Regions from separate parts of the Micromonospora sp. NPDC048935 genome, predicted to be linked through region 1. Evidence: riboswitches for the same ligand, from Rfam matches in the RefSeq annotation. Region 1 holds a riboswitch; each other region holds the start of a gene.

Region 1 (5,769 bases):
ATCCGGTTGGGCGCCTCGGGCAGCGGTCTGCTGGTGGTGGTCATCGTCGTGGTCCCGTCAGTTGTGCCCGTGCCCGGGGGTGCCGTGGTCGGCACCGCCGCTCGGCGCGGGTCCGCTCGGGTCGCTCCCGGGCGGCGGGGTGCCGGTCACGACCGTGAACTCGGCGGTGTGCACCGCCCCGCCGTGCCGGAAGTCGAGGTAGAGCCGGTAGCTGCCGGTCGAGGGCACGTCGGCGAGGAAGGTGACGGCCGGGCCGGGTTGGGTCCGCCCGTCGCCGGGGGTCCCGTCCGGGTGCATGTGCAGGTACGCGAGGTCACCCCGGCGCAGTGCCACCAGGTGCCCGTACGCGCCCAGGTAGGGCTCCAGGTCGGTGACCGGCCGCCCGTCCCGACTGACGGTGAACGTGAGCGGGGCGGTGCGGCCGGGCTGCGGCGCGCCGGTCAGGGTGACCGTGTAGCCGTCGACGGTCGTGCTGGTCGCCGGGGCGGGCAGCGGTCGTTCGGTCAGCGCACCGGGGACCGTCACGTCCACGCCGAGCGTCAGCGGCTCACCCCCGGTCGGGGTGAAGTCGGCGAACGCCCGCCACTGCCCCGGCCCGGTCAGCGGTGTGCCGACCCGCCAGGTGCCGTCCGCGGCCAGGTCGGGGTGCACGTGGCGGAAACCGGACAGGTCCCGGCGGGCCACGATCAGGTGCATCCTCTTGTCGTGCGCCACGTCGTACCGGGTCACCGGCTGGCCGTCCGGGCCGGTGATCCGGAAGGCGAACTGGCCGCCCGGGGCGTCGACCGGGTCAAGGGTGTAGCCGCGGTCGGAGACGAGCAGCCCACCGGGAATCCGGTCGGCCGGCTCGCCACGTTCTTCCGTCGCGTGCGCGGCGTCTCCGTCATGCCGGCCCTCGACGACCGGGCTGCGGTCGACCACCCGGCCGACCCCGTACGTGGCGCCGAAGACCGCCGCGAGGCCGACAACGAACCCGGCAAGCCTCGGCACGGTACGCATGCCGGCCCCCGCGCTCACGCGTCGACGAGGTCGTAGCCGGCCTCGTCGACGGCGGCCCGGACGACCTGCACGTCCAGCGGCTGCTCGCTGCTCACGCTGACCTGGCCGGTGGCGAGGTCGACCTGGACGTCACGCACGCCCGCGATGGCGCCAACCTCGGCGCTCACCGCGCTGACGCAGTGCCCACAGGTCATGCCCTGCACCTGGAACGTCGTGTTGACCATCGGATCGTCTCCTTTGCCGTTACCGGTACCCGGTGGGGGTATCACATCCGGCAGCGACCGTACCATACCCCCGGGGGGTAGGCTATTCTGGTCGGCATGACCGCACCCACCCCGATCCGCGGGTACACCGCCAGCAAGGACCAGCTGCTCGCGCGGCTCCGCCGAGTCGAGGGCCAGGTCCGCGGCATCGAGAAGATGGTCGATGACGACCGCTACTGCATCGACGTGCTCACCCAGATCTCCGCGATCCAGGCCGCCCTCGACAAGGTGGCGCTGGGGCTGCTCGACGGACACGCCCGGCACTGCATGCACGAGGGGGCCGCCGAAGGGCGGGCCGACGAGATGGCCACCGAGATGATGGCGGCCGTCGGCCGGCTGATGAAGCGCGGCTGACTGCCCCGCACCCCGACACACGGCGGTTCGGCCGACGACACCCCGCCACGACCTGCGCCCCCGGGCCGGGCTGGTTAGCATTCCCCACGATGACCCCCCGCATGCCGCTGCACGAACGGGCACCGGCGACGCCGCGCCGTGGCGTCGCCGCTGACCGCCCGGGCCGGGCACTGACCATCCGTGATCAGATGGTCGCCGGTCAGCGATCCTGGGCGTCTCCCGCCACGATTCCGCGGTGCGGATGAACCGTCCGGCGCACTGACACGTACCCCGCACCGGATCGTTGGGAGTCTCGCCTTGGGTTCCGACCACACCCGTTCCGCTCCGCCCGCCCCGCCCCGGGTGCGGCGGCTCCTCGTCGTGACGGTGGTGCCCCTCTTCGTCGCCACCGTGCTCGCCGCGGCGCTGCTCTGGCCGCGTGGCGGGACACCGCAGACCGACGGCGGAACGGACGTGCCGCGCTATGCCGGCACGGTGACCCGGGTGGTGACCGAGCCGTGCCCGCCGCAGCCGTCGAGCCCCGAGGGCACACCCCGGGTCGGTGCCGGGCCGTGCGGCACCGTCGACGTCCGGGTGGACGACGGGCCGGCCGCCGGCCAACAGGTACGGACACCGATCCCCGACGGACCCGGCGCACCACGGGTCGGGGTCGGCGACGAGGTCATCCTCGTCGAGCTGACCGATCCCGCCGATCCGGGCACCAGCAACTGGAACATCGCCGAGCACCAGCGCGGCACCCCGCTGCTGTGGCTGGCGGTGATCTTCGCCGCGGCGATCGTCGCGTTCGGCCGATGGCGGGGCCTGGCCGCACTTGCCGGGTTGGCGGCCAGCTTCGCCATCCTGCTCACCTTCGTGCTGCCGGCCATCGGCGCCGGCGGGTCACCCCTCCTGGTGGCGGTGGTCGGCGCGGCCCTGATCATGTTCGTGGTGCTCTATCTGACGCACGGCATCAGCGCACAGACCTCGGTGGCGGTGCTCGGCACACTGGGCAGCCTGGTGCTGACCGGGGTGCTGGCCACCATCGCCACGGCCGCGACCCACCTGACCGGCTTCGGCAGCGAGGACGCGACGACACTGTCGATGTTCCAGGCCGACGTGGACCTGCACGGCCTGCTGCTCGCCGGGATCATCATCGGATCGCTCGGGGTGCTCGACGACGTGACGGTCACCCAGGCGGCCACCGTCACCGAGCTGGCGCACGCCAACCCCGGGCTGACCCGGTTGCAGCTCTACCGTGCCGCGACCCGGGTGGGCCGTGCGCACATCGCCTCCACTGTCAACACCATCGTGCTGGCGTACGCGGGCGCGTCGCTGCCCCTGCTGCTCCTGCTCACCGCCGACGCACGGCCGATCGGGCAGATCCTCACCAGCGAGTTCCTCGCGCAGGAAATCGTCCGCAGCGCGGTCGCCACACTCGGTCTGATCGCCGCCGTGCCACTGACCACCGGGCTGGCCGCGATCGTGACCGCCGCCGGGCGGGCCGATGCCACGCCGCCCGCCGACGCCGCCCGGCGTCCACCGGAGCCGGACCGGGCGGAGGCACTGGCCGCCCTCAGTTCACCGCGAACCTCTCGACCCGACGAGCCGGACCAGACGCGGACCCCACCCCCATCCACGGCCATCGACGGGTGGCCGGAGTCGAACAGGAGCACGGAAACGGCATGGTGACACTCCTCAGCGTGACCAGATCGGGCCTCCACCCTGAGAACCGCGTCACTGGTCACCCAACGCTATGGCGAAATGACACTTTTGGTCGGCATCCAGGCGTAGCTCACCCAGTCGACTCTCGGGTAACCTCGCTGCCGGTTACCGATGAAGGCGCGAAGCGGCGCCTGCGGTGCCACCGCCCAATCGCCAACCGGCGAGCCGGGGACCCAGGTACGTGGGGTGAATCCGCGTCAGCGGTAGGGGCCACTTCCGCCCCGAACCCGTCAGCTAACCCGGTCGGCGGTCGACGGAAGGGAACATTGTGACGGCACCCCTACGCCGCTGGTTGACACCCGTGGTGGCCGTGATCGCCGCACTGACCGTGCTCGCCGGGCCCCAGCCGGCCCACGCCGCCCCGACGACCCCGACACCGTCCGGGCACGAGGAGGACGGCGAGCCGAAGCTGCTCAACGACGTCATCGAGCAGGCCAACCGGGACTACTCCGCCGCCAAGTCCAAACTGGACAAGTCCAAGAAGCGGCAGCTTGAGCTGGCGCTGGCGGTGGACCGGGCCAAGGCCGACCTGGACGCGTTGGCACCACAGGTCGGGCAGATCGCCGCCCAGTCGTACCGGACCGGTCGGATCGGCGCGCTCGCGATGCTGCTCGAAAGCGACGCTCCCGACACCTTCGTCCAGCGCGCCGCGATGCTCGACGAGATCAACATGGTGAACGAGAACAAGCTCGCCGAGGTCAACGCGGCGAAGGCCCGTGCCGAGGAGGCCAAGCTGGCCCTCGACACCGAGGTTCGCGAGCAGCAGAAGCAGACCGCCGTGATGGCCAAGCGGAAGAACGAGGCCGACAAGGCGCTCTCCCTGGTCGGCGGCAAGGGCTTCACCGGCGGCCTGGTGGACGCCACCTCGCCGGTCGCCAAGATCGGGCCAGGCCGCACCGCCGACGGCGACTGGAAGGCCCAGTCGTGCAGCGAGGACGACCCGACCACGTCCGGCTGCATCACACCGCGGACGCTGCACGCGTACAAGGAGGTCAAGCGGGCCGGCTTCAACCGGTTCGTCGGCTGCTACCGCCCCGGCGGGCCGTGGGAGCACCCGAAGGGCCGCGCCTGCGACTGGTCGCTCCAGAAGAGCGGCTTCGCACCCTGGCACAACGAGGACACCCGGACGTACGGCAACAACGTCGCCGCGTTCCTCATCCGCAACGCCGACCGGCTCGGCATCTACTACGTGATCTGGAACCGGCAGATCTGGTTCCCGGCGAGCGGCTGGAAGTCGTACAGCGGGCCGTCGAACCACACCGACCACGTTCACATGTCGCTGCTCTGACCCACCGGATGGCCCGAGGGCCGCTCCGCCTCGTGCGGGGCGGCCCTCGGCGTGTCAGGCGGCCGCGGCCGGGTCGGCCGACCCCGTCGGCACGTCGAGCGTCGCGAAGCTGGCCGGCACCGCCGCCACCGGGCGTACGACGCCGGCGGCGAGCCGGTACGACACACCCACCACCGCGCACCGCCCCCGCGCCACCTCGTCGGCCAGCACGGGAGACTGACCGATCAGCGTCTCGACGGTCTGCGCGATGTGGATGTCGACGATGCCGTTGATGTCCTCCACACCCTCGGCACGGGCCCGGGACAGACTGGGCAGCACGGCGTCGACCACCGCGCCCAGGTGCCCGGGAGGCTGCGTGCCGGTCGCGGCGGACTCCCGCGCCGCCTGCACCGCCCCGCACGAGTCGTGGCCGAGCACCACCACCAGCGGGGTGCCGAGGACTGTCACCGCGTACTCCACGCTGCCCAGCACCTCCGGACCGGCGGTGTGGCCGGCCGTGCGGACCACGAACAGGTCACCGAGCCCCCGGTCAAAGATGATCTCGGCGGCCAGGCGGGAGTCGGAGCAGCCGACGATCACCGCGAACGGGTGCTGCCCGTCGGCCACGGCGGCCCGGCGCCCGGCATCCTGGTTGGGGTGGCGCGGGGCGCCACTGACGAAGCGCCGGTTTCCGGCGGTCAGCTCGGCGTACGCCTGGGCCGGATCGCTGATCGCGGACGCCCGGTCGGTGGTCCGCTGCGGACCCGGCTGCCCACCGGGTGTTCCGGGACGACTCATACCCGCACCTCATATTCACGTGTCTGGCCTGGTCAACCGGCTTGTCAGCCGGGCCGGCGGCGGGCGCTGGCTCGGGGCTCCACCGTCACACGCACCGTAAGATGCGTCAAGGTATGCGTGATTTACATTTCATACGTTGACTCCGGGCCAACCCCTGGGCGACGCACCGGTGGCAGGGCGGACGAGACTCCCGGGGCGGGGCGGACATCCAACAGAGGCGGTCACACCATGGCGAGCACTGCGACGGGCGACACCGGCGGCGGGCGGAACTGGACGTTCCTCACCAACCACGGGCACGTTCTGCTGGCCATCGGCCGCGACCCCACCGCCCGGCTACGCGACGTCGCGGCCGAGGTCGGCGTGACCGAACGGGCCGCGCAGGCGATC
Region 2 (5,769 bases), on a different contig from region 1:
GGTGGCCCGACCGGGCTTCGGGGTGGCCACCACGCCGACGGTCCAGCTGGCGGTGGGCGCGGACGCCGGGTTGTGGAACCACGCCCGCTGCCCGAGGTACCAGATCGCCGTCCAGTCGCCCTGCCGGCCGGCAAGCGCGTACGTCTGACCGGCGGAGGCGCGGGCACCGTGGTCCGACACCTCCATCGTGTTGGGGGTGCCGTCGGGGCGGAGCGCGATGTCGTTGACGAGCGGCGCGTCCGCGGCCGGTGCGGAGCGCAGCACCACCGCCGAGGAGCCGCGTGGCGCGCACGGCACACCGGCGGTGACGCAGCCGATGAACGCCGGCTGGTTGGTGGCGAAGTCCGGGTCGATCCGGACCAGACCGGTGGCCGGGGTGCCGGTGTCCAGCCGGGGCGCGTGCAGCAGCATGAAGTAGTGCGTCCAGTCCCAGTACGGGCCGGTGTCCCAGTGCATCCCCCGGACGTTCGCGGCGATGGTGCCGGGCACGTTGTCGTGGCCGATGATGTGCTGACGGTCCAGCGGGACGCCCAGCCGCAGCGCGAGGTGCCGGACCAGCTTCGCCGAGGCCCGGTACATGGCCTCGGTGTACCAGGTGCCCTGCGCCGCGAAGCCCTCGTGCTCCAGCCCGATCGCCTTGGCGTTGACGTACCAGTTGCCGGCGTGCCAGGCGACATCCTTGGTCTTCACGTGCTGGGCGACGTGCCCGTCCACCGAGCGCAGCGTGTAGTGCCAGCTCACGTAGGTCGGGTCCCGCACGAGTTGCAGGGTGGTCGCCCAACTGCCCTCGGTGTCGTGGATGACGATGTACTCGACCTTCTGCCGGGCGGGCCGGTCGGACAGGTCGTGGTTGCCGTAGTCCCCGTCGCCGAACGCCGCGTAGGGCGCCGGGATCCACTCGCAGGAGATGGTGCGGGGGCACTCCAGCCCGTCCGGGCGGGCGAGCCGGCGCAGACCCAGTCGGTCCAGCCAGGAGCGCTCCGGACGGATCGCCCGGGCCGGCAGCGTGATCCGCGCTCCGTCGTCGGTCATCCGCGACTCACCGGTGCCGATGGTGGTGAAGACCTCGTCGGCGAAGGCCGCCGCGGCGTCGACGGTGTCCGCGCCGGAGTAGCGGGCCACCGCGCCGTACCAGGTGGCCGGGTCGGTGCCGGCACCGACGGGCGCACCCAACTCCCGCTGGTACGAGGCCAGCAGCGCCGCGCCGCCGCGGATGTTGACGCCGACGTCGGTACGCAGCGCGTCGGGGGCCGCGCCGGTCAGCGCGGCGGCGGCGTCCACGGTCTGCAACGCGGCGGCCGGTGGTGCCGGGTCCGCCGGCCGAGGCGCGGGTGCCAGCGGGGTACGGGAGTCGTCGCCGCGCGGATCCTCGGTGCCGGTGCCGGTGCCGGTGCCGGTGCCTGTGCCGGTGTCGTGGTGGCCGGCCACGGGCAGCGCGGCCACGTGTCTGGCGTCGGTCAGGTGCATCGGGCCGTAACCGCCGCTGGTGCTGGGTGTGCCGGCGTTGCTGTCCCAGCGGGACTCCAGGTAGGAGACGCCGAGCAGCACGTCGGTCGGTACGCCGAACTCGGCCGCCGCGGCGGCGTACTGCTGCTGGCGGTCGCCGCTGGGCGCGGCGGCGGCGTTGGCGGGTAGCGGCACCGCGGTCGCGGCGGCGACCACGGCGGCGGCGAGCAGTGCGCGCCGGCCGGGGGACAGGGTTGGAGGGTGCATCGAACCCCCTAGATTCCACGGGTGCAGGTCAGGTCACCTTCGCGCCGCCCGGGAGTCCGCGTCAATACCTTTCTATGTGTCGACCCGCCCAGAAAGAAATCTTCGCATCTGGTCGATGCTCCTCTCCGATCGATACGGAGTGTCACGGCCGTGCGGGTTGCGAAGTGGTAACGAGCGTCTCTACTCTGGTCTTTCGTCGGCCCGATAGCAGCTCCGCCCAGCCCGGGCGGTAACGGACCGACACCGCCGAGTCGTTTCCGAACGAACCGGGGACCCACGTCCCTCGGGGTGAATCCGCAGCCACTGCGGTAGGGCGCCGACTTCCCGCCCGAACCCGTCAGCTAACCCGGTAGGCGGTCAGGAAGAAGGAGTACGGAACCCCGGTGGCACTCCATGCCCCGCGGCCGTCGTCCGAGCGGTCGGCAACAGCCGACCCCATGTCGATCGCGCCGCGCCCACGCTGGTCCCGCTTCACCACCGCGCTCGCCGCACTGGCCGGCGTCGCCGTCGTCCTGACCGGCAGCGTCACCGCGGCCCACGCCGACCCGTCCGTCGCCGAGATCGAGCGCCAGATCGACGCCGACTGGAACAAACTCGAACCGATCATCGAACAGCACAACGCCACCCGGATCGACCTCGCCGCCAAGCGCAGGCAGGCCGACGCGCTTGCCGCCCGGATCGTCCCGCTGGAGCGCCAGGTCGACGCCGCGATGGACAAGGTCAGCGCCCTGGCGGTGCGCGCGTACAAGGGCGAGAACGTGCTGACCGTCAACGCCGTGCTGGGCAGCCGGTCGCCCAGCGAGGTGGTCGGGCAGCTCGAAATGCTCGACCGCTTCGCGCACAACCAGCAACAGGACGTCCGCGAGGTGGCCGACCTGCGCGACACGTTGGCCGGGCAGAAGGCGCCGCTCGATGCGATGGTGGCCCAACTGACCCGCACCGAGGCTCAGCTGGCGGCGAAGAAGAAGCAGATCAACGAGGAGATCGACAAGCTACAGAAGCTGCGCCTCAAGGTGTACGGCAGCGGTGGCGGCGGTCCGCTGCGCCCGGCGCCCTGCCCTGCCAGCTATCCCGGTGGCGCCGCCGGCACGGCGGTCAAGTTCGCCTGCGCGCAGATCGGCAAGCCCTACGTCTGGGGTGCCGAGGGCCCGAACTCGTACGACTGCTCCGGGCTGATGCTGGCCGCCTGGGCGAAGGCCGGGGTGTCCCTGCCGCACAACGCCGCCGCGCAGAGCCGCGCCACCAGGAAGGTCAGCAAGGGCGACCTGCGCCCCGGTGACCTGGTCTTCTACTACAGCGACATCCACCACGTCGGCATGTACGTCGGTGACGGCTGGGTGGTGCACGCCTCGCAGGCCGGCGAACCGGTCAAGATGAAGCGGGCCGACGACGGTCAGGTCCACAGCTACGGCCGTCCAGGCTGATCAGTGCGCTGACCGAGGGCCCGTCGCGATCCGCCGCGGCGGGCCCTCGTCGTCACGGGTTCAGCGGGTGGGCCAGGTGCGCCAGTGCTGCCAGGCACGGCTCGGCGTCGGCCCCCGCTGCCCCTGGTAGCGCGAGCCGTAGACCGCCGAACCGTACGGGTGCTCGGCCGGCGAGGAGAGCCGGAAGATGCAGAGCTGCCCGATCTTCATTCCCGGCCAGAGGGTGATCGGCAGGTTGGCCACGTTCGAGAGTTCCAGCGTGACGTGACCGGAGAAGCCGGGGTCGATGAAGCCGGCCGTGGAGTGCGTGAGCAGCCCGAGCCGCCCCAGCGAACTCTTGCCCTCCAGCCGGCCGGCGAGCTGGTCACCGAGCGAGATGACCTCCAGCGTCGAGGCGAGCACGAACTCACCGGGGTGCAGCACGAACGGCTCCCCGTCGGGCACCTCGATCGCCGAGGTCAGGTCGTCCTGCTGCATCGCCGGATCGATGTGGGTGTAGAGATGGTTGTTGAAGACGCGGAACAGCCGGTCCAGTCGCACGTCGATGCTGGAAGGTTGGACCAGGGTGGGCTCGAACGGCTCCAGGCCCAGCGTGCCGGCCTTGATCTCGGAGACCAGGTCGCGGTCGGAGAGCAGCATCGGACCACCATAGCGAGGCGGGGGGTGACCAGCGTGTCGAGGTCGCTGCTCGTACATTTGTTCGATAGAATGCTCGCATGGCTTCCTGGTCCGAATTCGCCGCCGACGAGCCCCGACTCGCCGACGGGATCCGCGTTCTCCTCCAGCAGTACGGGCCGGGCTTCGGCTACCTGGCCACGGTCCGCGCCGACGGCGGGCCCCGGGTCCATCCGGTCTCCCCGGTCATCACCGACGAGGGTCTGTTCTGCTTCATCATCGACTCTCCGAAGCGCCGTGACCTCGAACGCGACGGCCGCTACGCGCTGCACTCGTTCCCCCCGGAGGAGAGCGACGACGAGGCGTACGTGGCGGGGCATGCCCGTCCGGTGACCGATCCGGCCCGGGTGGCGCAACTGGCGCAGAGCGCCCGCGCCGAGCCGCAGGTCGACTGGAGGCTCTTCGAGTTCACCATCGACGTGGCGATGCTCACCCGCCGCGAGCAGCACCTCGCGGGCGTCCCGGGCCTTACGCCGGGCCGTCCGGCCGTTCGGGTCTGGCTCGACCCGCACGCCCCGACGGCGGCTGCCGCGCCACTCACCGTGCCGTCGACCCGCCCGGCCCGCCGCAGTCGCGACGTCCAGTGCACGGCCGCCTGACCACGGCCCAGAGACAGTCGGTGCCGGCTCCGTGCTGACGGAGCCGGCATTCGGCCGTACGCCCGGCGCTGCCCCCCGCGCCGCGCCGCCGCGCGCTGCCCTGCCCTGCCCTGCCCCGCCCCGTCCGGCGCTGCCCGGCACCGGCCTGCGGGCGCCGCCCCGCATGATCGACTCGATTATCATGAAATCGCGGTGTCCCGGCCGCTCGGACACCCCGACTTTCAGGAACCCGAGTGGATCAAGCCGGGCCGAACCCGGGCCGAACCAGGCAGAGCGGGCAGAGCGGCACGCGGGCAAGCGGCGGGCCGGGGTGCCTGGGTGCACGGGCACGGCGACTCGGGTACAGTGGTGCCGCTTGCGGGTGTAGTTCAATGGCAGAACATCAGCTTCCCAAGCTGACAGTGCGGGTTCGATTCCCGTCACCCGCTCCACGTACGGAAGCCTTGGTCAGGACGGATGTCCCGCCAGGGCTTCCGTGGTTCTAGGTCATGCTGAAACAGGGATGGGCCATTAGTGGGCCATTAGCTCGCCTCGGCGGCCGGTCCGTTGCCCTCGGCAACCCGCTTGACCTTGCGCTTGCTCGGCTTGCGTCGGGCCGCCCTGACGGCCTTGTCGATCGCGTCGGCGATGACCTGGTCGGCCTCCCGATTGGCGTGCTGATAGATCAGCGTCGCGCGGGGACTGTCGTGGCCCATCCGGGCCACGATGTCTCGCAGGCTGGCGCCGGGCGCCCGCGACGCGAGCGTGTTGCCGGGTCCGGTGCGCGGGCTACCCGGCGGCGCAGCTGACGTTGTTGAGCGTGAACGCAATTGGTACCGCGTCGCTGGCCTGCCAGGTGCCCAGGACGCCGAAGACCACCGAGGCGCCCGGCGCCACCAGGGGGTTGTAGCTGGCGTTCCGGGCCGTGACGGTGGCACCGCTCTGCTGGGCGGTGGCGGACCAGGACTGGACGATGTGCTGGTCACCGGGGAAGGTGAAGCTGAGCGCCCAACCGTTGACCGGCACGGTGCTGGTGTTCTTGATGGTGATCTGGGCGGTGAAGCCTCCCGGCCACTCGCTCCCGGTGCGGTAGCTCACGGTGCAGGGCGCCGCCGGCGGCGGGCCGATCGGCACCGTGGCGGTCCGGGTGAGCACGGTGCCGGTGGCGGTGTCCTCTACCCGGACCGTGACCTCCAGACCGGTGGCCGTACAGCCGGAGGAGACCAGGTAACCGTCGCGCCAGCTGAAGGTCGCGCCCGGATCGACAGTGACCGCCCAGCCCGGCAGCGGGGGAAGGGCCGGGCAGCCGGTGGGGATGCCGGGGGTGGAGCCGACGAACCGGGCGTAGATCGCCGTGCCGAACTGTTGCTGTTGGGCGG
Region 3 (5,769 bases), on a different contig from region 1:
CTCGGCCTGTTCGGTGCTCCGGAGCCCTACTTCGCCGGCGCTGCCACCCCCGAGGTGCTGCCCGGCGCGTGAGCGCCCGGCCGGACCGTCAGGGCCGGTCGTCCAGCCCGGTCAGGTCGACATCCGTCGCTTCGGTGACTGCCCGGATGGCCGTCACCGAGGCGTACCCGGCGGCCAGCAACGCCACGTCCGTGCCGGGCTGGGCGGCCTGCCCCGGCTCCTCCAGCGACGTCCGGACGAAGCCGTGGCCGGATTCGGCCACCGTCATCTGCACCTGACCGAAGCTGGCCAGCGTGCCGCGTCGCACCCCGCGCAGCCGCCCGTGCGGCAGGTCCGGGGCGTTGACGTTGAGCACGCTCTCCAGCGGCGCCGACGTCAACCGGGGCAGCAGGTCCAGGGCTACCCGCGCGGCGGTGCTCCAGTGCCGCTCGGCGTCGCGTACCCGGGCGGCGGCGTCCACGGCCGCGCCACCGCTGGCTGCCGTCGCCTCGCCCGCGGACAGCACGTCCAGGGAGACCGCCATCGCCCGGCAACCGTTCATCGCGGCGGTGAACGCGGCACCCACCGTCCCGGAGTGCAGCACGGCCCGGCCCGCGTTGGCACCCCGGTTGATGCCGGAGAGCACCACCGACGGCGGCGGGCCGAACGCGCCGTGCAGCGCGATCAGGGTGATGAAGCCGGGGGAGCCACCCACCCCGTACGCCGGCACACCCGTCAGGTCCGGCAGCGGGTGGTCGTTCACGACGACCCGCCCGTCCCGCTCCACGGCGCTCATCGCGGCGCTGGTGCCGCTCGCCTCCTCCAGCGGCGCGGCGACCACCACGTCCAGGCCCCGTTGCGCCGCCGCCCGGGCCAGTGCCTGGATCCCCGGCGCGGCGATCCCGTCGTCGTTGGTGATCAGGACCCGCAGCGTCATCGCTCGACCACCCGGTCGGCCAGCTCGTCCGGGGTGGTCCGCTCCTGGGGCCGGCTGTCCGCCGGCACCAGCCGGACCCGCTCGACCAGGCCGGTGATCGAGTCCAGTCGCCCGGTGCCCAGGCCGTGCCGGGTCACGTTCATCGCCCCGGCGGCGGCACCGGTGCGGATGGCGGTCCGGATGTCCCCGCCACGGGCCACGACGGCGGCCACCCCGGCGGTCATCGAGTCGCCCGCGCCGCGCGGGTCGGCAGCCTCCAACCGGGGCATCTCGACCTCGAACAGTTCCCCGTCGACGAGCGCCAACGCCGGCTGGTCGGCCCGGCTCACCACCACCGTCTCGGCACCGGCGGCGTGCAGCTCGTACATGGCCCGGGTCAGCTCCAGGCTGTCGTCGCTGCGGGCACGGCCGTCGCGGATCAACTCCTCGTGGCTCACCTTGAGGAAGAACACGCCGCTCTCCAGCACCGCGCCGAGGTGATCGCCGGAGAGGTCGACCACCACCCGGCCGCCGTTGGCGCCGAGGTCGGCGGCGAAGCGCCGGTACAGGTCGGCCGGGACGAGCCACGGCTCGTTCGGCCCACTGAGGACGCTCACCGCCGCCCGCAAGCCCTCGCCGAGGGCCAGGTTGTACAACTCGTCCAGCTCGTGTCGGCTCAGCGGCTGCCCGGGCACGTCGGCGATCTCCTGTCGCGAGCCGCCCCGGCGATCGTGCACGTACCCGCCGCTGCCGGAGTCCCGGACCACCACCTTGAGGTCCACGCCCTCGCTGACCAGTAGTGGCTCCAGCACCTGGCCGATCTCGCCGCCGAGGGCGGCGCAGAGCACCACGTCGACACCGAGCGACAGCACCATCCGGGCCTGCCAGACGCCCTGCCCGCCGGGGTGCAGGTGCAGCTCGGGATGGTCGTTCGGCTGGTCCACAGTGACCGTGAGCTGCGGCGTGGGCGCGAAGACCATCACGTGCCCGCTCACCGGTCGTCACCGCGCATGATGTCGCCCATCGTCCTATTCAGGTAATTTCCCACCGGTCGACCTTAATGCGACAGCCGGGGTTCGTCCGGGCATCCGGCGGCCGTCGGGCGTTGCCAGCCACGCATCGGTACGGGACGATCGTGCGACAAGCGACGGTGGGAGACGTGTGCTCAGCAGCGATACCTTCAGCTACACCGTCCAGGCCCGGTGCACGCTGGCCGAGGCGGCGGCGATGCTCAGTGACCTGACCCGACAGGGCGAGCTGCACCCGCTGATCGTCCGGGTCCGTCAACTGCCGCCCCGACCCGGCGCCCAGGCCAGCTACACGATCAACGACAGGTTGGTGGCCGGCCCACTACGCTTCCGCACCACGTATCACGCGGACGTGCTGAGCAGCGGCAACGACGAGATCATCATGGTGGCCCGGCAGTGGCCCGCCACCACTGTGCACAACCGCACCCGACTGCGCGCCGAGCCGGACGGCCTGGTCCGGATCGACGTCGAGATCACCCTGACCGCGCCAACTCCACTGTTCCGGTACGCGTTCCGCCAGGCACGGGCAGCCCACCTGGCCCTGGCCGCCCGCCTCGGCCCAGCCCTGAGCCGCACCAACAACCCCCCACTCTCCGCCTGACCCCACCCCACCCCCCAAGCCCGCCCCGGCCCTGCCCCCCGCCCCGCCGATCTTGCAGTTTCTGTCGGCGATATCCGGTGGAATGCCCCGTTATGTCGGGACAGTAAGTGCAGGATCGCGGGCGCGGGAGCGGGAGCGGGAGCGGGGGTGGGGTGGGTTGTGGGTCAAGGGGCTGTCGTGATCGTTGTTCGGTTCGGGGTCGCGGCCGCGGCTGGGCGGCGGCCCCACGGCTTGTACGTGGACAGCACCGTTGCGATGATCATCAGGCTGGTCGACACCGCGGGCGCGATCACCAGGTCGACGCGGTCCCGTGCGGGGAGGGCGGCGCCCACCGCACCGGCGTGCCGCAGATTCGGCGTGAGCAGGAACAGCACCAGCCCGACCATCACCGTGGTGAGCACGAGCTTGGCCACCACCCAGCGATAGCGCCAGAGGCCCCACGGGGTGAACAGCGCGCTGGCGACCCCGACCAGCCAGACCAGGACGCTCAGCGGCGCGAACAGCACCGTGCCGACAAGCGCCGTGACCGGGTAGACAACCGCCGGGTCGGCACCCCGCTGGACGGCGATGCCGAGCGTCAGGAGCACCAGGTCGGCACCGAGCCAGCCGAGCGAGGTGACCAGGTGCAGAGTGAGGAGCCCCTTGCGGGCGGTGGGTGGGATCCGGCGCATACCGCGATGCTGCCCGCCGACCCGCGCCAGGTCGTCCGATCGCCGACGACATCCGGGGTACGCCCGGCGACGTACCCCGGCTCGGTGCCGTGCTCAACACGACATCGCCAACTCCGGGGTATCCGGGACGACGAGATACCCCGGAGTTGGCGAACGCGAGTGGATCATCCCCGGACCCGGACCGGGGGAGCCGTCGGGTGGGTCAGTAGACCGACAGGTGTACGTGGTTGGTGTGGTCGGTGGACGGGGTGCCACCGGCGCCGCTGTACGACTTCCACCCGCTGCTGGGCAGCCAGATCTGCCGGTACCAGATCACGTACAGCACGGCGAGCCGGTCGGCGTTGCGGATGAAGTACGCGGCCAGGTTGTTGCCGTACGTCTTGTCGCCGCCGGTGGCGTTGCCGCCGAAGCCGCTCGTCTGCGCGGCGAAGTCGCAGGCCCGGCCCTTCGGGTGTTCGCCGGAGCCGCTGGGGCGGTGACAGGAGACGTACCGGGTGAAGCCGGCAGCCTTGGCCTGGTTGAGCGCGTGCAGGGTGCGCGGGGTGATGCAGCCGTTGGCGGGCGTGGGGTCGTTGACGCTGCACGACTCGGATGGCCAGGAGCCATCGGAGTTGCGCGGTGCCGCCTTCGCGTTGGCGGTGGAGGTGCCCCGGTTGGAGCCGGTGTCGGCGGTGGTCTGCGGCGGCTTGGGTGTGTTGGCGACGGTGAGGGCGCGTTCGGCCTGCTCCTTGCGCTTGGCCATGACCGTGACCTGCTTGCGTTGTTCGGTGATCTCGCCGTTCAGGGCGGCCCGGGTGCGGTTGGCCTGGTCCTTGGTGGAGAGCAGGTCGCGCAGCACCCGGTCCTCGTTGGCGGCCACCGCCTCCAGTGCGGCGGCCCGGTCCATGAAGCCCTCCGGGCTGCTGCTGTTGAGCAGTGCCGACACCGCGCCGAGCCGGCCGGTGCGGTACGCCACGCCGGCGATCTGGCCGACCTTGCCGTCGCGCTGGGCCAGCTCGACCTCGATGCCCTTCAGTTGGGTGGCGAGCTGTTGCTGCCGCTGCACGGAGGTGTCCAGAGCGCGTTTCGCGTCCAGGTAGCCCTTGCTGGCGGCCTCAAGTTGGGCGCGCAGCGACGGGGTGCCGCCCTCCTCGTCGGAGTCGGGTGCGGCGGCGGCCCGTAGGCCGGTCGGGGGAGCGGCCGAGGCGGCGCCGGCCGGGAGTGCGACGCCGAGGGCGAACATCGCGACGATCAGGGCCGCCAGTCGGGCGGCGGGGGGTCGTGCTGGTGCCACTGCGCATGTCCTTCCGTCAGCCGCCGACCGGGTTAGCTGACGGGTTCGGGACGGAAGATCCCTACCGCTGACGCGGATGCACCCCAGGAACGTGGTTCCCCGGTTCGCCTGGTTGGGCGATTAGGCGGCGACCGCCACCGGCGCCTGGAGGGCGCCGCCTGGTGGAGGCCGGGACCGAGCCTACCGGTGCCGGTGGGGCTGCTGCAGCCGATGTGACGGAAGGTGCGCGCGTCATCACGGAAACGGGTGTTACCACTCGATGGAGCCACAGGCCCCGGTGGCGGCGCCGGGCTCGATCTGCAACGTCGCGTGTTCGATCCGGAAGTCGTCGTGCAGGGCGGTACGCGCTGCGGTCAGCACCGCGCCGACCTCCGCGCCGGGTGCCATGGTCAGGTGCGCGGAGGCGACCTCCATGCCCGAGGTGAGCGTCCAGACGTGCAGGTCGTGCACCTCCACCACACCGGGTACGGCGGCCAGCCGGTCGTGCACGGCGGTCACCGGCAGGTGTTCCGGGGCGGCCTGCACCAGGATGCGGACGGCGGCGCGGGCCAGCCGCCAGGTGCGCGGCAGGATGAACGCGCCGATGGCGACCGCGACCAGCGGGTCGGCCCACCACCAGTCGGTGACGGCGATGAGCAGTGCGGCGCCGATCACACCGAGTGAGCCGAGCAGGTCGCCGAGCACCTCCAGATAGGCGCCCTGGAGGTTGATGCTCTCCCGGGCGCCGGCGCGGAGCAGGGCGAAGGCGGCGATGTTCGCGAGCAGGCCGAGCACGGCCACCACGAGCATCGGGCCGGCGACGACCTCGTGTGGGGCACCGAAGCGGCGGATCGCGGCGATCACCACGTAGATCGCGACGCCGGAGAGCAGGACGGCGTTGGCCAGTGCGGCGAGCACCTCGAGGCGGTAGAGCCCGAAGGTGCGCTGTGGGTCGCCGGTGGCCCGTCGGGTCGCGGTGATCGCGGCGAGCGCCATCCCGATGCCGAGCACGTCGGTGAACATGTGCCCGGCGTCGGAGAGCAGGGCGAGCGAGCCGGTGCGCAGGGCGGCCACCGCCTCGACCACCATCAGGGTGGCGAGCAGCCCGAATGCCGCCCAGAGGCGGCCCCGGTGCTGCTGTGCGGCATTGGCGACGGACCCATGGTGGTGGTCATGACCTGCGCCCACGAGATCCACCTTCCGCTGCCGGCCGGGGCCCGGTCAAATGTATGTTCACATCGCTATGTGTGCAAGTGTTGGGCCGGCCGCTGGCCCGGCCGACGAGCTGGCACGGATCAGCCGGTCGGGTCGATGGTGGTGAG
Region 4 (5,769 bases), on a different contig from region 1:
GGCGACTCGCGGCGCACCTTCTGGCGGCGGCGGGTTGCCAAGATCTACCCCAACCACCTGGTGCTGTTCGGGGCGACGGTGCTCGTCGCCTGGTGGTTCGCCGACCCGGTGCTGCCGGCGGCCGCGCTGGAGAACCTGCTGCTGTTGCAGGCGTGGGATCCCCGCCCGGGCTGGTTCTACAGCATCAACACGGTGAGCTGGTCGCTGTCCTGCGAGTTCTTCTTCTACCTCTGCCTGCCGCTGGTGCTGCCGCTGCTGCGCCGGGCCCGGCCGACGCTGCTCGTGGTGCTGCTCGTCGCGTTGCCCCTGCTGATCCTCGCGCTCTGGCCGGCCCAGCACCTGGTGCCCGAGGTGAGCCGGTGGTGGTTCACCCAGATCTTCCCGCCGGCCCGGTCGCTGGAGTTCTGGTTGGGCGCGGTGGCGGCCGAGCTGATGCGCCGGGGTCTCTGGCGGGGCCCCGGGCTGACCTGGGCCAGCGTCATCTTCGTGGGCGTCTGGGTGGTGGCCGCGCAGTGGATCCCCGCGGAGTTGTGGACCACGTTGCTCGCGGTCGCGTACCTGCTCGTCATCACCGCCGCCGCGGACGCGGACGTGCGGGACCGGCGGTCGCCGTGGCGGTCCCGGCCGCTGGTCTGGCTCGGCGAGGTCTCCTTCGCCTTCTACCTGGTCCACGTGCTGGTGATGACGAGCGTGCTGCGCTTCAGCGGTGACTGGGGGACCGGTTTCCCGGGCTGGCGCGGCCCGGCCGTGGTGCTCGGTTTCCTGCTGGCGAACCTGGTCCTCGCCGGGCTGCTGCACCGCTTCGTCGAAACCCCGATGATGCGCCGGCTCGCGCCGCGCCGTCCGGCCCGACCGGTGTCCGTGCCCGGACAACGCACCGCCGCGACCCAGGCCGCCGCCGACGCGACCGGCGGCGTGGGTGCCCGAGCCGAGCCCGGCGGGCCCGACCAGACCGAGAATCGATCGACGTACGCGGACACCCGCTGACACCGTCCACCCAGGTCAGCGTCTCGGCGCGGCGTACGCCGACACGCCCGTGGTCGGTGCGCCAGGCGTCGGCACGACGGTAGCGTGGGGAGGTGCTTCCGGTCGCGTTCACCTGTCCGCTGTGGTGGGTGGCGCGCTGGGCGACACGGGTGCTGACCAGCCTCGCCGTCGTCGCGGCCCTGGCGCTCGGCGCAGGCCCGGCCACCGTGCCGACGCCAAGCGCCCTACCGAGCCTGAGCGCGGTGCCGAGCCTGAGCGCGGTGCTGTCGCCGTTCGGCTCCGGTCCGCCCGCGGCGGCCTGCCGGCCCACCTGGCCGGCGGCGGCCGAGGAGGCCGCGCACCCGGTGCCGGCGGCCGGTGCGGGTGTCGCCGAGGGGGCCTTCCCGGCCTGGTCGGTCGACGCACAACCGGCTCTCCCCGGCGCCCAGGGCGCCATCGCGACCGGCGTGCTGCCGGTGTGCGCGACCGGGTCCGACCGGCTGCCGCTCGTCGACGGTCTGCACAACTGGCCGCCCCGGGGCCCACCCGGGCGCTGAGCCAGCGGGACACGCGTCCCGTCGCCGCGCCCTGTCGACCCACCAGCTCCGCACCCCGCCGATCCCGTGGCCCGCCGTGGCCGGCGGCCGGTGGGGCTCCCATCGCTCTGCTTCCTCCGCGAGGTGCCGACCATGGAGACAGTCGTCTTCTACCAGTTCGTAACCGAGGTGCCGCAGGCAGCCGCCATCTGGTCGGCCCTGTTCCTGCTGGCACTGGGCGTCCTCGCCGTGCTTGTCGCCCGGCCCGAACGGGACCGGCCCGCCGACGGCCCGCCGCCGCCCGTCCCGACCGCCCGCGAGGTGGCCGCGGCCGAAACCGTCGACAGACACCGGTACGCCGAGGAGGTGGCCGTCGCCGCGGCCGGCGCTGCCAAGACGGCCGGGCGGCGACGGGATGCCTGGTTGACGGCTCAGGAGCAGGTGGAACGGGCCTGGGCGCGGTACGACGAGGCGGACACCGCCGCGCGTCGCTTCGCGGTGTCCGGGGCGCTGCCCACCCCGGGCACCCCCCGCACCCCCGCCGAGTACGCGTCCCGGGAGCGCTACCTGCACCGGGCGGCGACGGCGGCGTACTGGCGGGGTGACCTGACCATGGCGCAGCTCGGTGATGTCTTCGGGCGGCGGCGCGGCTGGGATCCCCGGCGGCACCCGGTCGAGCAGGAGGCGCTGCTCAGCCGGGCGATCCGGGACGCGCGGCTGGCCGACTACCAGGCCGCGGCCACGGCGGAGCGGGCCGCCTGGCGGGATGCGGACCTGGCCGCCTCCTCGGCGCGCACCCTCGCGGTGGAGGCGGCCACGGCGGTTGCCCGGTTGCGGCCGAGCCCGGCGCCCGCCCGCCGGCTGGTGCGCGGGGTGCCCCGGCCCGCCGTCGTGGCACGCTGGCGCCCGGCCCGTGCCCTTCGAGCCCGATCCGTTATGTGAGCCCGGTCACGGATTTACGAATCGGGCGTCCGGCACGATCGGCTCGATTTTTCCCGGGATTGTGGCCGCATTGCCGGCGGCCTGTCCGGTTGTCGACCGGAGGCGTCGCCGTCACCGGTTGTCCCATCGAGTCACGTCATCGGCAATACGCGCAGAAATTGCGGCTCCCATTGAGGTTTACGCAGGTGAGGCCGGCTTGGCAGGGTGTGGGTGGGCCAGTAGTGTCGTCCCGTCCGGTGCGGTAACCGATCGCAAGAGGCGACGCCGCGCCGACCCGCTCAATCGTGATCAACGAACCGGGGACCCATCAGTAAGTCCGGGGTGAATCCGCGAGCCACGGCCCGCGGTAGGGCGATCTTCCCGCCCGAATCCGTCAGCTAACCCGGTCGGCGGTGTCGGAAGGAGTTCCCAACTCGTGCAGCACCTTTCCACCCCTCGGCTGTTCCCTCGCCTCCACGGCGCAGCGGTGCCCCCGCTCATCCGTCCAGTGACGGTGAGCTGACCCCTCGGGTCATCGCCTCTCCCGCCCGGCCGTGCCGGGCGATTCCCTGAGCGGTTCACCATCCGCGGACCACGGTCCGCGCGCTGGCGCCTGCCCGGACACCGGTCGCGCCCCGGTGTGCCGCTCTCCCCCCGATCCGTGGAGGACCCCGTGAAGCACACCATGCAGCGTCAGCTCCGCCGCATCGCGACCGAGCGCCCGTACCAGATCGTCGCCGCCTCCGCCGCGGCCCTCGTGCTCGCCGCCACCACCGGCACCCTGCTCACCGTCGCCGACGACGCCCCGGCCGCTCCGCGCACCGCGACCACTGTCGCCGAGATGCGCAGCGACATCACCACCTCCCGCGGCGACGCGTCCCCGTCGGCCAGCGCCGCGCCGTCCAGCGCCGCCCCGGCCACCAGCGCCCCCGCGCCCGCCGCCAAGGTCAGCAGCAACCCGGACCTGACCCGTAAGCCGGAGCGGCCGAAGCCCCCGGCGACCAAGGTGCTCGACTACGAGTACGAGGCGCAGAACACGTACTACAACTGCGGCCCGGCGGCCACCCGCAACGCGCTCAGCGCCAGCGGGATCGACCGTACCCAGGAAGAACTCGCTGCCGAACTGGGCACCACCGAGATGGGCACCAACTCGGCCGAGGACACCACCCGGGCGCTCAACGCCGAGGTGAAGGGTTCCCCGTACCGGACCCGGATGTTCCCCGGCGCGCCCAGCCCGGCGCAGATGGACCGCCTCCAGGCCGACGTCGTCCGGGCCATCACCGACGGCCGGGGCGTGGTGGCGAACGTCGTCGGCGACGCCACCGACACCGACGGCGGCTGGCACTCCTACGGCGGCGGTCACTACGTCGCTGTCGTGGGTTACAAGGACAACGGCCGCACCGTGCGGATCGCCGACTCGGCGAACCCGGCCGACCCGTCGTACTGGATCACCACCATCGACCTGGCCAACTGGATCACCAGCCGGGGCTACTCCGCCTGACCCGGGCACCCGAACCGCCGCGGGCGTCGTCCCCCACAAGGGGCCGACGCCCGCGGCGTCTCTCCCGCCGGCCCGGGGTACGCCCCCGTCGGCGACTCTCGTCCCGGCCAGCGAACCGTGGGAGACTGCGGCCGTGGTGGACGAATCGGGTGGTCACGCCGGTCGACGGCCGGTCCTGCTGCTGTTGCACGGCATGGGGGCGACCGGTGACGTGTGGTTGCCCTGCGCGGCGCACCTGGAACAACACTGGCCCGGCCGGTGGCTGGCACCGGACCTCGCCGGCCACGGCTGGGCACCGCCGCTGCCGTCGTACTCCTTCGCCGGTCTCGCACAGCGGATCGCGCAGGCCCTCGCCCCCGACGACCGGCTCGTCGTGCTCGGGCACTCGCTGGGCGGCGTGGTCGGCCTCGCGTTGGCCGCGCGCGACGCCGGGATGCCGGTGGACGCCGTGGTCGGGTTCGGCATCAAGGCGCTCTGGTCACCCGCCGAGCTGGACCGTGCCGCCGAACTCGCCGCCCGCCCGGTGAGCTGGTTCGCCAGCCGCACCGAGGCGGCCCGCCGCTACCTGCGCGTCTCCGGGCTGGCCGGCCTGCTCCCACCGGACCACCCGGTGGTGGACGCCGGCCTTCGTCAGGTCGACGGCAAGTGGCGTCTCGCCATGGATCCCCACGCCTTCGCCGTCGGCGAGCCCGACCTGGGCGCGCTGCTGGCGGCGACCGACGCCCCGGTGCTGCTGGCGCGTGGCGAGCACGACCCGATGGTCACCGACGCGCAGCTCAGGGAGTACGGCGTACCGGTCGACACGCTGCCCGGCCTCGGGCACAACGCGCACGTGCAGGACCCGGCGGCCGTGCTGGCGCTGCTGGACGCGTACCGCTGAGGTTCGTTGCGGGTGTAGAACCGGTAGTGGCGCCACACCCGGACGCCCACCATCCCGCGTGGATGTCCACAGTCGAGCAATCCCTGATCACCACCGTGAGCCTGAACGGTCGAGGCGCTGTACGTGCGGACCGCCATCGACCCGTTCGACCCCGGGCCGGTCGACCGGCCGGTGGAGACCCGGGAGACGGGGCTGCGGGGCCGGGACGAGGACGGTCCGGACGAGGCCGAGTTGATCATCGCGATCGAGGAGGCGCTGCGGGACGCCGTACGGGTCGTGCTGACTGTCGACGTCGTCGGGCCGGTCGCGGACGCCGCAGCCGTCGTCCGGCATGTCGTCGGGATCGACGAGGAGGACATCGAGTCGGTCAAGAGCGAGACCCTCGCCGACGGGCAGCAAAGGATCGTGGCACACCTCGGGGCCACGCTGATGGGCGCCGAGGAGGTGCTGCGGTTCGTCATCGCCTCCGCCGAACTCCGACCCCGCCCAGCATGCGGTCGCCCCCCGCGGCCGGTCAGCTCGCCGGCTGGAGATCGTGCTCTTCATAGAGCCGACGGAACGTCCTGGAGGCCGACCACTGGACCGCACCGACGGCGACGCCCGCGACGATCGTCAGGTTCACCACATAGTGGGTCGCTACGAAGAAGGCCAGGAACGCCAGTCCACGCCGGCGGAAGACGAACCTGTACATGCCCGCATCGCACGCGATCGACACTGCCAACATCAACACAGGGCCGAGCAGCCCAGCCGGCCCCAAGATGAGCGGAAGCAGGAATGCGGGCAGCGAGGCCGCCGCCGCAAGACTGGCCCACGCTCGTTGACGTGTTTCGAACCCGTTGGCGAAGTGGCGGGCATCCGCGTAGAGCGGCACGCGTAGTCGGGCCCGGTGGAACAGCTTACGGAGGAGAATCCGCAACCTGGGATCGTGGGCGTGCCTTCCCCGCACCGCCTGGCTGAGCCGGAGG

What was found. Region 1 has a riboswitch for cyclic di-AMP ahead of ACGFIW_RS08535 (coiled-coil domain-containing protein). Riboswitches for the same ligand answer to the same signal wherever they lie in the genome.
Region 2: it holds a riboswitch for cyclic di-AMP, as region 1 does, so the genes downstream of both, ACGFIW_RS32335 (NlpC/P60 family protein) here and ACGFIW_RS08535 (coiled-coil domain-containing protein) in region 1, are expected to answer to the same signal.
Region 3: it holds a riboswitch for cyclic di-AMP, as region 1 does, so the genes downstream of both, ACGFIW_RS27285 (coiled-coil domain-containing protein) here and ACGFIW_RS08535 (coiled-coil domain-containing protein) in region 1, are expected to answer to the same signal.
Region 4: it holds a riboswitch for cyclic di-AMP, as region 1 does, so the genes downstream of both, ACGFIW_RS05250 (C39 family peptidase) here and ACGFIW_RS08535 (coiled-coil domain-containing protein) in region 1, are expected to answer to the same signal.

The regions. Positions count from the first base shown of each region.
Region 1 is NZ_JBICTZ010000002.1:477,779-483,547, forward strand. Features, by position in the region: gene ACGFIW_RS08510 (heavy metal translocating P-type ATPase) at 1-44, opposite strand, end outside; gene ACGFIW_RS08515 (hypothetical protein) at 58-999, opposite strand; gene ACGFIW_RS08520 (heavy-metal-associated domain-containing protein) at 1,014-1,223, opposite strand; gene ACGFIW_RS08525 (metal-sensitive transcriptional regulator) at 1,320-1,616, shown strand; gene ACGFIW_RS08530 (YibE/F family protein) at 1,914-3,284, shown strand; cyclic di-AMP (ydaO/yuaA leader) riboswitch at 3,451-3,581, shown strand; gene ACGFIW_RS08535 (coiled-coil domain-containing protein) at 3,586-4,605, shown strand; gene ACGFIW_RS08540 (carbonic anhydrase) at 4,660-5,382, opposite strand; gene ACGFIW_RS08545 (helix-turn-helix transcriptional regulator) at 5,611-5,769, shown strand, end outside.
Region 2 is NZ_JBICTZ010000018.1:80,318-86,086, forward strand. Features, by position in the region: gene ACGFIW_RS32330 (N-acetylmuramoyl-L-alanine amidase) at 1-1,713, opposite strand, end outside; cyclic di-AMP (ydaO/yuaA leader) riboswitch at 1,948-2,083, shown strand; gene ACGFIW_RS32335 (NlpC/P60 family protein) at 2,151-3,137, shown strand; gene dcd (dCTP deaminase) at 3,198-3,776, opposite strand; gene ACGFIW_RS32345 (pyridoxamine 5'-phosphate oxidase family protein) at 3,854-4,411, shown strand; tRNA gene ACGFIW_RS32350 (tRNA-Gly) at 4,769-4,842, shown strand; gene ACGFIW_RS32355 (hypothetical protein) at 4,933-5,106, opposite strand; gene ACGFIW_RS32360 (cellulose binding domain-containing protein) at 5,180-5,769, opposite strand, start outside.
Region 3 is NZ_JBICTZ010000011.1:216,842-222,610, forward strand. Features, by position in the region: gene ACGFIW_RS27260 (STAS domain-containing protein) at 1-72, shown strand, start outside; gene surE (5'/3'-nucleotidase SurE) at 89-916, opposite strand; gene ACGFIW_RS27270 (PfkB family carbohydrate kinase) at 913-1,875, opposite strand; gene ACGFIW_RS27275 (SRPBCC family protein) at 2,057-2,524, shown strand; gene ACGFIW_RS27280 (hypothetical protein) at 2,689-3,195, opposite strand; gene ACGFIW_RS27285 (coiled-coil domain-containing protein) at 3,398-4,468, opposite strand; cyclic di-AMP (ydaO/yuaA leader) riboswitch at 4,474-4,605, opposite strand; gene ACGFIW_RS27290 (cation diffusion facilitator family transporter) at 4,718-5,635, opposite strand; gene ACGFIW_RS27295 (HelD family protein) at 5,743-5,769, opposite strand, start outside.
Region 4 is NZ_JBICTZ010000001.1:1,054,174-1,059,942, forward strand. Features, by position in the region: gene ACGFIW_RS05235 (acyltransferase family protein) at 1-987, shown strand, start outside; gene ACGFIW_RS05240 (hypothetical protein) at 1,080-1,523, shown strand; gene ACGFIW_RS05245 (hypothetical protein) at 1,656-2,444, shown strand; cyclic di-AMP (ydaO/yuaA leader) riboswitch at 2,710-2,851, shown strand; gene ACGFIW_RS05250 (C39 family peptidase) at 3,085-3,924, shown strand; gene ACGFIW_RS05255 (alpha/beta fold hydrolase) at 4,058-4,804, shown strand; gene ACGFIW_RS05260 (hypothetical protein) at 4,892-5,350, opposite strand; gene ACGFIW_RS05265 (glycosyltransferase family 2 protein) at 5,319-5,769, opposite strand, start outside.